DNA from 3 places in the Porticoccus litoralis genome. Region 3 is predicted to be linked to each of the others. Evidence: predicted binding sites of a transcription regulator. Region 3 holds the regulator's gene; each other region holds the start of a gene.
The links. Region 3 encodes sigma-54, which starts transcription at its own class of promoters, with help from an activator protein. Its sites were predicted from a motif close to TGGCACANNNNTTGCNNT; they were not measured.
Positions count from the first base shown of each region.

Region 1 (3,238 bases), on a different contig from region 3:
GGCGGCCATCTCGTCGTCCACCACATTCTTCAGCAGCGCGGCGCAACCGCCACAGCCAGTGCTGGCGGCGGTTGTCGACTTCACGTCCCCCAGAGAACAGCAGCCGCCCTCAATGGCGTTGATGATGTCGCCTTTGCTGACGTTGTGGCAGGAACAGATGGTGGCCGTGGCGGGCAGGGCGGCCGCACCCAGCAGTGGTGCACCGCCTTCGCTGGCCGGCAGGATCATGGTTTCCGGGTTCTCCGGCAGTTCGATGCCGTTCAGGTAATATTGCAGCAGGGTGTCGTAGTCGGAGCAGTCGCCCACCAGTACGGCGCCGAGCACGGTCTTGCCGTCTGCGCTGACGATCATGCGCTTGTACACCTCGGCGCGTTCGTCGCTGAAGGTATAGGCGATGGAGCCCGGGGTCTTGCCGTGGGAATCGCCGATGGAGCCTACATCCACACCGAGCAGCTTTAGCTTGGTGCTCATGTCAGCCCCTTTGAAGGTATTGTGTTCACCGGTGAGCTGACTCACGGCTACCTCTGCCATGCGGTAACCGGGTGCTACCAGACCATAGATCATACCGCCATATAGGGCGCATTCGCCGATGGCATAAATATCGGAATCGCTGGTGCGGCAGTGGTAGTCAACATCGATGCCCCCGCGAGGGCCGACTTCCAGACCGCAATCTTTTGCCAGTTGGTCACTGGGACGAATGCCGGCAGAGAACACGATAACGTCGGTTTCTAGGGTTTCACCATCCGCAAACTTCATTACCAGCCGGGTATCGCCCTCGCCATTTGTTTCTTCAATGGCCTGGGTTGCCTTGCTGGTGTGCACCTGAACGCCCAAAGTTTCAATCTTGCGGCGTAGCATGGAGCTGCCGCCACCGTCGAGCTGCACCCCCATCAGACCGGGAGCAAATTCCACCACGTGGGTTTCAAGGCCGAGGTTCTGGAGCGCATTGGCCGCTTCGAGTCCGAGCAGGCCGCCACCGACAACGACACCTATTTTGGCATTTTTGCTTTTTGCCTGAATCAGGCCCAGGTCGTCGATGGTGCGATATACCAGACAGTCTGAGAGGTCAGAACCGGGTATTGGCGGAACAAAAGGGTAGGAACCCGTGGCCATAACCAGTTTGTCATACGAAAAAGTGCGGCCACTGTCTGTGGTGACAATTTTGGCATCGCGGTCGATGGCGACTACGGCGTCGCCAAAATGGGCGGTGACACCCAGCTCTTCATAATGTTCACGGGTCGTCAGGGCTAGCTCTTCCGGTTTGCGTCCGGCGAAAAATTCTGACAGATGGACTCTGTCGTAAGCGGGACGTGGTTCGGCCCCGAGTACGGTAATGTTGGCTGAAACGTCTGAGGTGGCTAGTTGTTCCACATAATGGTGGCCCACCATCCCGTTGCCTATGACGACGACATTTATGAGTGACATATTGCATCTCTCTCAGTTGTCTGACGCCTTTTGCACCGGTTGGTGTAGGTGCGGGCGTCAGGGGTTATCTGACACGCACCTCGTTGTGCAATAAAAGGTAGTGATCTAATAAAGCAATTTATGTGCCACAAAACAGGGTTTTGATTTGTATGGTTTTTTTTAAAAAAGGTCGGGAGTGAATCTGTTTTTGCACCAACTTGGCCAGCGGTTGTGCGTTATGTTGGTGCCGTGGCTTCTTGTCGGCGCAGTTTGGTGACATTCTGTCTGTGGGCCATGATCGGATAATTGATGTTTGATATATGGCTTTTATCGGGGGGAGGAATTATTCTTTTCAGCCCATTTTTAAAATCCTTCATCCCAAACTCTGGAGCCTCCTTGTCACCATGACCTATTGTGTTGCCATTAAATTAAATGAAGGATTGGTTTTCTGCTCAGATTCGCGCACAAACGCAGGTCCTGACAGGGTAAGTACCTACAGCAAGCTGCATCGCTTTTCCATTCATGGTGATCGGCAGTTGATGATGGTTACCGCTGGGAATCTGGCGACCAGTCAGGCGGTGGTTGCCCAGATAGAGCGCGATTTGAAAGAGGATGCGGAGTTTAATCTGCGTAAAGCCAGTTACGTGGCAGATATTGCCGATTATGTGGGCTCTCTCAGTCTCAGAGAGCAGGGCAAACATAGAGGTGGTGCAGTCGGCGGTGGCTTTAATGCCGAGGCGACCTTTATTCTGGGAGGTCAGATCAAGGGCGGTGACCCCGAGTTGTACATGATTTACCCGGAGGGGAATCATATTACGGCCTCGGAGCAGTACCCATTCTTGCAGATTGGTGAGACCAAATATGGAAAGCCTATCCTGGACCGGATCATCAGGCCCGCTACACCCCATGAAACAGCCATGCGCTGTGCGCTGGTTTCACTGGATTCCACTATGCGCAGTAATGCCACAGTGGGACCGCCCATAGAATTGCTGTTTTACCCCACAGACAGCCTCTCCAATACATCCCATTACTATAAGTTTGAGGAAAATGATCCCTATCTTGTGAAGTTGCGTCACAGCTGGGACGAGAATATTCGCAGAGCCTTTAATGAGCTGCCGCCACTGTCTCTGGTTTTTGGCGCAGACATCTGAGCTTAGAAGACGATAAGGCTAAAGCCCCCTTTTGCCGTAAATTCAGCAGCGGGGGCTTTTGGGTTCAGGCTTCTTGTGGTTCCGTGGGGATTGGCAGGAACCAGGTGTTGGTAATAGCATCGTCCAGGTCGCAAAGGTAGATCTGGAACTGATCGATGAACTGGTGAAGCTCTTCATAGCTCTTTTTCTTAACATCAAAACGGGTCAGTTTGCGCAATGCTGATTCGGCAATACCAATAGCAGTTTCATTATTCTTCAAGGGCTGAAGCTCTTCGAGGATACCCTTCAGGCAGAAGGCCACCGTTCGTGGCAGGGTCTGTTCCTTGAAAATAAAATTGACTGCCGGGTCGGGTTCAACGAGGGGGCCAATTTTCTGCCGGTAGGCGCTGATGGCAGAGAGGGACTGCAGCATACTGCTCCACAGCAAGGTGTCTTCTGCCGGGTTATTGTTCTCCCGCTCGAGAATAGCGCCTGCCCCGACATCGACAATCCGCGTGGTCATGTCGGCGCGTTCCATCAGGTGACCCAGCTTGATAAAGCGGTGGGGGTGGTCCCGGCACAACGTGGTCATCAGCAAGCCATTAATCATCTGGCAGCGGGAAATGATCTGCTCCAGAAACTCGTAGCGGTGCCGTCTGCCGACAGATTTCTCGGCCATGTCTTTGCACATAATGTGCAGTTCG
Region 1 is NZ_JAUUUU010000002.1:156,324-159,561, forward strand. It holds gene nirB (nitrite reductase large subunit NirB) at 1-1,425, opposite strand, end outside; gene Q8A57_RS05065 (proteasome-type protease) at 1,809-2,555, shown strand; gene Q8A57_RS05070 (alpha-E domain-containing protein) at 2,620-3,238, opposite strand, start outside.
Region 1: a site for sigma-54 is predicted at 1,536-1,553, ahead of nirB (nitrite reductase large subunit NirB). Genes of this name have one in related genera too.

Region 2 (3,238 bases), on a different contig from region 3:
GAAATACGCATCCCCGTCAGGATGGTGGGTGCTGCCGCTGGCAGAATTACCAGAAAGGCTGTCTTTATCTGGCTCAGCTCATGGGTTCTGGCCACCTTGATCCAGTCGTTTCTGACATTGGCCACACCAAAGGCGGTGTTGATCAGCATCGGCCAGATGGAACAGATAAAGATTACAAAGATCGCTGAGCGCTCGGAGTCCTTGATAATAAACAGTGCCAGGGGCATCCAGGCCAACGGCGAAATGGGCCGGAGCACCTGGATAAAAGGATTAAGGGCCTTGTACATCAACGGGGACATGCCAATCACAAACCCCAGAGGAATGGCGACAAGCGCTGCCATCAGGTAACCGGTCAACACCCGAAATATCGAGTAGGCCAACTGGATACCAATGCCCTTGTCATTGGGCCCCGCATCGTAGAAGGGATTGCTCAACTCGTTCCAGGCATGGCCCAGAACCTGTGAAGGCGGCGGCACCCGCGCCTCCTGATCGGCACCGCCCATTAACAGCTCATATTCCGACATCGCCTCCGTGGCCTTGGGGGGCTGGTTGAGTACTTCCCAAACCCCCAGCAAAAGAGCCAGCAGCACCACCGACAACAGCATTGCTCTCACATTGAGTGAAGCCATGTCACTACCTCTTGATGGGGAAGCTGTTGATGTATTCTTCGGGCTTGGTGTAGTCGAACGTCTTACCCATGATGGTGTAATTTTCATAGGTTTTTGAGGGCGGGGTGTAACCCAGCTCTTTCATTACCTTGCCCGTTTCCGAGGCCACATACACCTGCTCGGCAATGCCGTTGTAATCGATATCACCACTGATATAACCCCAGCGTTTCATCTGCGTAAGAATCCACACAGCCATGGAGTGCCAGGGGAAGGGGTCGAAGTCGATGCGGTCGGGCACATCAAAGACCTTCTTCTCAATGCCATCCACATAACGACCGGTGAGTACCTGCTTAACCACAATCTCCGGCTGGTTGAGGTAGTTTTTTGGGGAGATCGCCTTGGCAATTTCTTCCCGGTTTTCCGCTTTGGCTGAATAGTGCGTAGCGTCAACGATGGCCTTGAACAGCGCCGCGTAGGTATTTGGCATTTCCGTGGCGAACTTCTGGCTGCAGGCGAAGGCACAACAGGGGTGACCTTCCCAGATATCCTTGGTGAGAATATGCAGGAAGCCAACTTTTTCAAAAACTGCCCGCTGGTTGAATGGGTCCGGTGACAGGTAGCCATCAAGATTACCCGCTTTCAGGTTCGCCACCATTTCTGGCGGTGGTACCACACGAATCTGGATATCCTTGTCCGGGTCGAGACCATGCTCTGCCACGTAATAGCGCAATAGGAAGTTGTGCATGGAGTAATCAAACGGAACACCAAATTTGAAGCCCTTCCAGTCTTTGGGGTCGCGCTTGTCGATGTGCTTGTTGTGTAAAACAATCGCCTGACCATTAATATTTTCAACGGCGGGCATAATGTAAGGGGTCGCTGTCGATCCGGCACCAATGGACATTGCCAATGGCATGGGCGTCAGCATATGGGACGCGTCATATTCACCATTGAGTGATTTATCCCTGGCAACCGCCCAGCCTGCGGTCTTGATCACATCCACGTCCAGGCCGTACTTGGCATAAAAACCCATGGGCTGGGCCATGATGATCGGGGTGGCACAGGTAATGGGAACAAAACCCACTTTCAGCTTGGTTTTTTCCAGCGGCCCCATGGACTCCTTCACAGCGGCCTTCACCTGATCCATGGGGATCAGGCTACCCAGTGCAGCGGCCAGCGTACCGCCGCCAACCATTCGAATGAAATTGCGCCGGCTGGTATCGTTGTGACCAAACACCCCCCGCACGATGGCACTTTCGATAACGCGATCCATCAGGTCTTCAGAGCTATTAAATGTCTCCTGCCCAACAGCTGCCCGGGGAGCGTGAGATTCACCCGCCTCTGCCTGCTGTTCCAGCAGTGCCTGGCGCTGATAATCTGTCAGCCCATTCGGCGAGGACACCTCGGCCTTACAGACCGAACAAGAACAATCACTGGTATGGACCAGGCTATTGCCGCCGTCATAGGGATTACCCAAACTTTTGCTGCTCATGATTCACTATCCTCTTGGCTCTGCTTGATGTTGCACACTGCTGGTGCAGGCTTGACGTAAATAAAGCCCCGTCCCTATCCGCTCTCTTTGCTGTCCTCACTCCATTGGGGGCTTTCAGCGCGGCACTCAGCAATCTGGAGAAAACACTTATTAGCTATCGCAACTTTGGTGCCAACTCAGGCGACAGCAATCAACCTACTGATTTTTGGTGAAAAATCAGTCGATTTGCCTAAGGATAAAAATAACGAAAAAGCGTTATTTACGATTTTTCATACTAATGAAAACGAATATTCGTAATAACTGGCTTGAAACTTGAATACTAGAAGCAACACCTGTGCTCAAGTGCCCGCTATGTATTCAGATCGTTTTTTCAATGATTCCGCCACCGCACAATTGGTGATCGACCCCTATGGAGACCAGATCGTTTGCGCCAACCTCGAGGCCTGCCGATTACTGCGTATGGATATGCTGGAAATCCAGAGCACTCGTCCCAGCCAACTGTTTTCACCCAATCTGCCGGGGCTGATGGTATTCACCCAGGAACTCCTGGAAAAACACCGCGGCTGGAGCGACCTCCTGCTTATACAGACGATATCGGGAGAGGCGCGACTGGAAGTCAGCGCACGCTGCTCCAACGCATCGGGGACCACCTTGCTCTATTTCAGCCTGTTGAATTCGGAGGAAATGGACCAACTGCGTGAACGCTCCAGCGCCGAACGCCACTACCTTTCCGGCATTGGTCACTGGAACAGGGTGTCTCAGGTCTTTCAGGAATTTGAGCGTGAAAATCAGCTGCTACTCGATGCAGCAGGTGACGGCATTTACGGTGTCGATGCCCACGGCAGTACCACCTTCGTGAACCCGGCCGCCGAGCGCATTCTCGGCTACACCGCGGACGAGTTGGCCGGACGCAATATGCACAGTATGGTGCACCACTCACATCTAGACGGCAGTCATTTCAAAGTGGATGAATGCCCCATATTTGAAGCCTTCCGCGACGGCGCAGTCCACCAGGTGGAAAATGATGTGTTCTGGAGCAAGTCGGGAAAGCCCATCGACGTGGAGTACACCAGCACTCCCATCCAGGACAACGGCTTTACGGTCGGTGCCGTGGTCATTTTCCGGGATATTTCACAGAAAA
Region 2 is NZ_JAUUUU010000002.1:66,488-69,725, reverse strand. It holds gene ntrB (nitrate ABC transporter permease) at 1-629, opposite strand, end outside; gene Q8A57_RS04575 (CmpA/NrtA family ABC transporter substrate-binding protein) at 634-2,097, opposite strand; gene Q8A57_RS04570 (sigma 54-interacting transcriptional regulator) at 2,449-3,238, shown strand, end outside.
Region 2: a site for sigma-54 is predicted at 2,254-2,271, ahead of Q8A57_RS04575 (CmpA/NrtA family ABC transporter substrate-binding protein). Genes of this name have one in related genera too.

Region 3 (3,238 bases):
AGGCGGCCGTAATTTTTTCGCAACCGCCAAGGCGGCAATGAGGAATGGCAACCCCTTCGCCGATGCCGGTGCTGCCAAGACGCTCTCTTGATAACAGACCTTGGTAGAGTTCATCGGCGGTGACTGTGTCCATGCGTTCGGACAGGAAGCTGGACAAATTTTCGAGCACGCGTTTTTTGCTGCCGCCCGGAGCGTCGGCGACGACGTTTTCCGGGGGCAGTACATCAGTTAGTTTCATCAGGGGTTATCTACCGCGGGTTTTTTCCTTGTGTTTGATCAGCTGACGGTCGAGTTTGTCAGCCAGCGTATCGATAGCGGCATAGAGGTCTTCGTCTTCCGAGTTGGCAAAAAACTCACCACCGCTCACATGCACGGTCGCTTCTGCCTTCTGAATCAATTTGTCTACAGAGAGAATCACATTGGTGCTGGTGATGTGATCGTGATGACGCTCCAGCTTGGAGAGCTTGGTATTCACGTAATCTTTAATCGCATCAGTGATGTCGAGATGATGTCCGCTAATATTCATTTGCATGCGGTACTCCTTGGTTTTTGATTGTCGGATTAAACATTGGGATTGTAGCGTTTCCTCTCGCTGGAGGAGGGGATGCCCATCCCTTCTCGGTATTTTGCCACCGTACGCCGTGCTACCTGAATGCCCATATCCTGAAGCAGGGACGTCAGCTTGTTATCACTGAGGGGTTTGCCAGGATTCTCAGCACTGATCATTTTTTTCAGGATAGCGCGGATGGCAGTTGATGAACACTCTCCGCCGCTGGCGGTGGAGACGTGACTGGAAAAAAAGTATTTCAGCTCAAATACACCCTGTGGGGTGTCGAGATATTTCTGGGTAGTAACCCTGGAAATAGTGGACTCATGGAGTTCCAGTCGGTCGGCGATATCAGCCAGCACCATGGGTTTCATCGCCACGGGACCCTGTTCCAGAAAGCCCTGCTGCATTTGTACGATACAAGAGGCCACCCGCATCAGGGTGTCGTTGCGGCTTTCAATGCTGCGTAAAAACCAGCGGGCTTCCTGCAGATGGTTCTTCAAAAAGGTGTTGTCCTGGCTGGAGTCCGCTCGTTTAATTAATTGTGCGTAGTGCTGATTGATGCTGAGCTTAGGCGTGATTTCATCGTTGAGGGTCACCTGCCAGTGGTTGTCGACTTTGATCACTCTTGCATCGGGAACAACATACTCAATGTCGTCATTGCTGATTGAGTCGCCGGGATTTGGTGTCAGGCTCTGGATCAGCTCGATGGCGTTGGCAATAAAATCCTGGGTGAAACGGGTGTGCCGTTCAATTTGTCGGTAGTCCCTTTGGCCCACCAGCTCCAGATGATCCGAGACCAGAACTTTGGCTTCCTTGAGGAAAGGGGTGTCGGGCGAAAACTGGTTCAGTTGAATCATCAGGCACTCGGAGAGGCTGGTAGCGCCGACGCCCGGTGGGTCAAACTGCTGGATGCGATGCAGTACGGCAATGACTTCATCCAGCTCAATGTCATCGTCAAGAGCTGACCAGATTTCTTCGATTGGAATGGTCAGCATGCCCCGGCTGTCGATGGAGTCAATAATATTTTCGCCAATCAGATGGTCGGTGGGCGACATGGGTGTCAGGTTCAACTGCCACAACAAATGGTCCTGAAGCGATTCGGTAACACTGTGAACGCTGTCAAAATCATAGGTGTCATTGTTGTTGGAAAGCCGGGGGGTGGCAGGTGGCTGATAGATATCGTCCCAGTTAACATCTACTGGCAGGTCATTGGGGATTTTGTTTTCCCAATCCGTACCGTTCAGGTCGGTGGCTTCTGCTTCCGGTGCTTCTTTTTGAGGCTTGTCTTCTTTGCCTAACAGTTGATGTTCCGACTCTTCAGCCAGTTCAAGAAGTGGATTGTCGTAGAGGTTCTGCTGGATTTCCTGGTGCAAGTCCAGGGAGGAGAGCTGTAACAACCTAATAGCCTGTTGCAGCTGAGGGGTCATCGTCAACTGCTGACCAATTTTCAGTTGCAGGCTTGTTTTCATTAAATTACAACGAGTCTTTTCCGAAAAATGAGTATCTACAGGGAAAGTGTAGACCGCAGGGCGGTTGGATGACAAGCAAATTGTATGCCGCTTTGGTTGAATGTTGAGCAATCATCCGAAATTAAAGGGTGAAGTCATCCCCGAGGTAGATGTCCCTGACCTGCTGATTGGCAATAATCTCTTCAGGTACGCCTTCGGCAATGACTTTTCCTTCCCCGACGATGTAGGCGTGTTGGCAGATATCCAGGGTTTCACGGACATTGTGGTCCGTGATTAGTACGCCAATGCCCAGATCGCGTAGGTGGCGAATGATCTGTTTAATGTCATTGACGGAAATCGGATCTACACCGGCAAAGGGTTCATCCAGCAGAATAAAGGCGGGTTCCATGGCCAGAGCCCGGGCAATTTCCACCCGGCGGCGTTCCCCTCCGGATAGGCTCATGCCGAGGCTGTCCTTGATATGGGTGATGTGAAATTCCTGCATCAGGTGTTCGAGTTTCGATAAGCGTTGTTCTTTGTCCAGATCTTTGCGAGTTTCCAGGATGGAGAGGATATTGTCGGCAACACTCATCTTCCTGAAAACGGAAGCTTCCTGGGGCAGATAGCCAATGCCTTTACGGGCGCGCCCGTGCATGGGCAGATGTGTGATGTCCTCATCATCGATAAAGACACTCCCACCATCCTGTTCAACGAGACCGACAATCATATAAAAACAGGTGGTTTTTCCTGCACCATTGGGCCCCAGCAGCCCAACGATGGCACCGCTTTCAACACTGAGGGAGACATCGCGAATGACCGGCCGCTTTTTGTAACTCTTTGCCAGGTTGGTTGTCTTCAGGAGGGGCATTAATTTCCTTCCTTCTGGTTGCTGGGTGGAATCACCATCTGGATGCGCTGTTTGGGGTTGTCCCCCGAGCTGGCTTTGACGACTTCAGCTTTCAGGTCGTAATGGATTTTTTCACCGGTGATGGTGGTGCCATTCTGCTCCAGGCTGGCATTCTTCAGTAGGTCAATCCGGTCTGCCGCCAGGTGGTATTCAATGGTGTCACCACTGGCCAGAACCAATCCGTCCTCAGGTTTTGGCTGTTGCTGGTAGTGGGCCGGTTTGCCAATGCAGACAATGCGATCCACCTTGTTTCGCTCACTGTAGACAATCACTTTGTCTGCGCGAATTTTGATGGTGCCCTGACGGATCACCACGGACCCTTCATAAACCGTG
Region 3 is NZ_JAUUUU010000001.1:750,776-754,013, reverse strand. It holds gene ptsN (PTS IIA-like nitrogen regulatory protein PtsN) at 1-238, opposite strand, end outside; gene hpf (ribosome hibernation-promoting factor, HPF/YfiA family) at 245-532, opposite strand; gene Q8A57_RS03735 (RNA polymerase factor sigma-54) at 562-2,019, opposite strand; gene lptB (LPS export ABC transporter ATP-binding protein) at 2,141-2,866, opposite strand; gene lptA (lipopolysaccharide transport periplasmic protein LptA) at 2,866-3,238, opposite strand, start outside.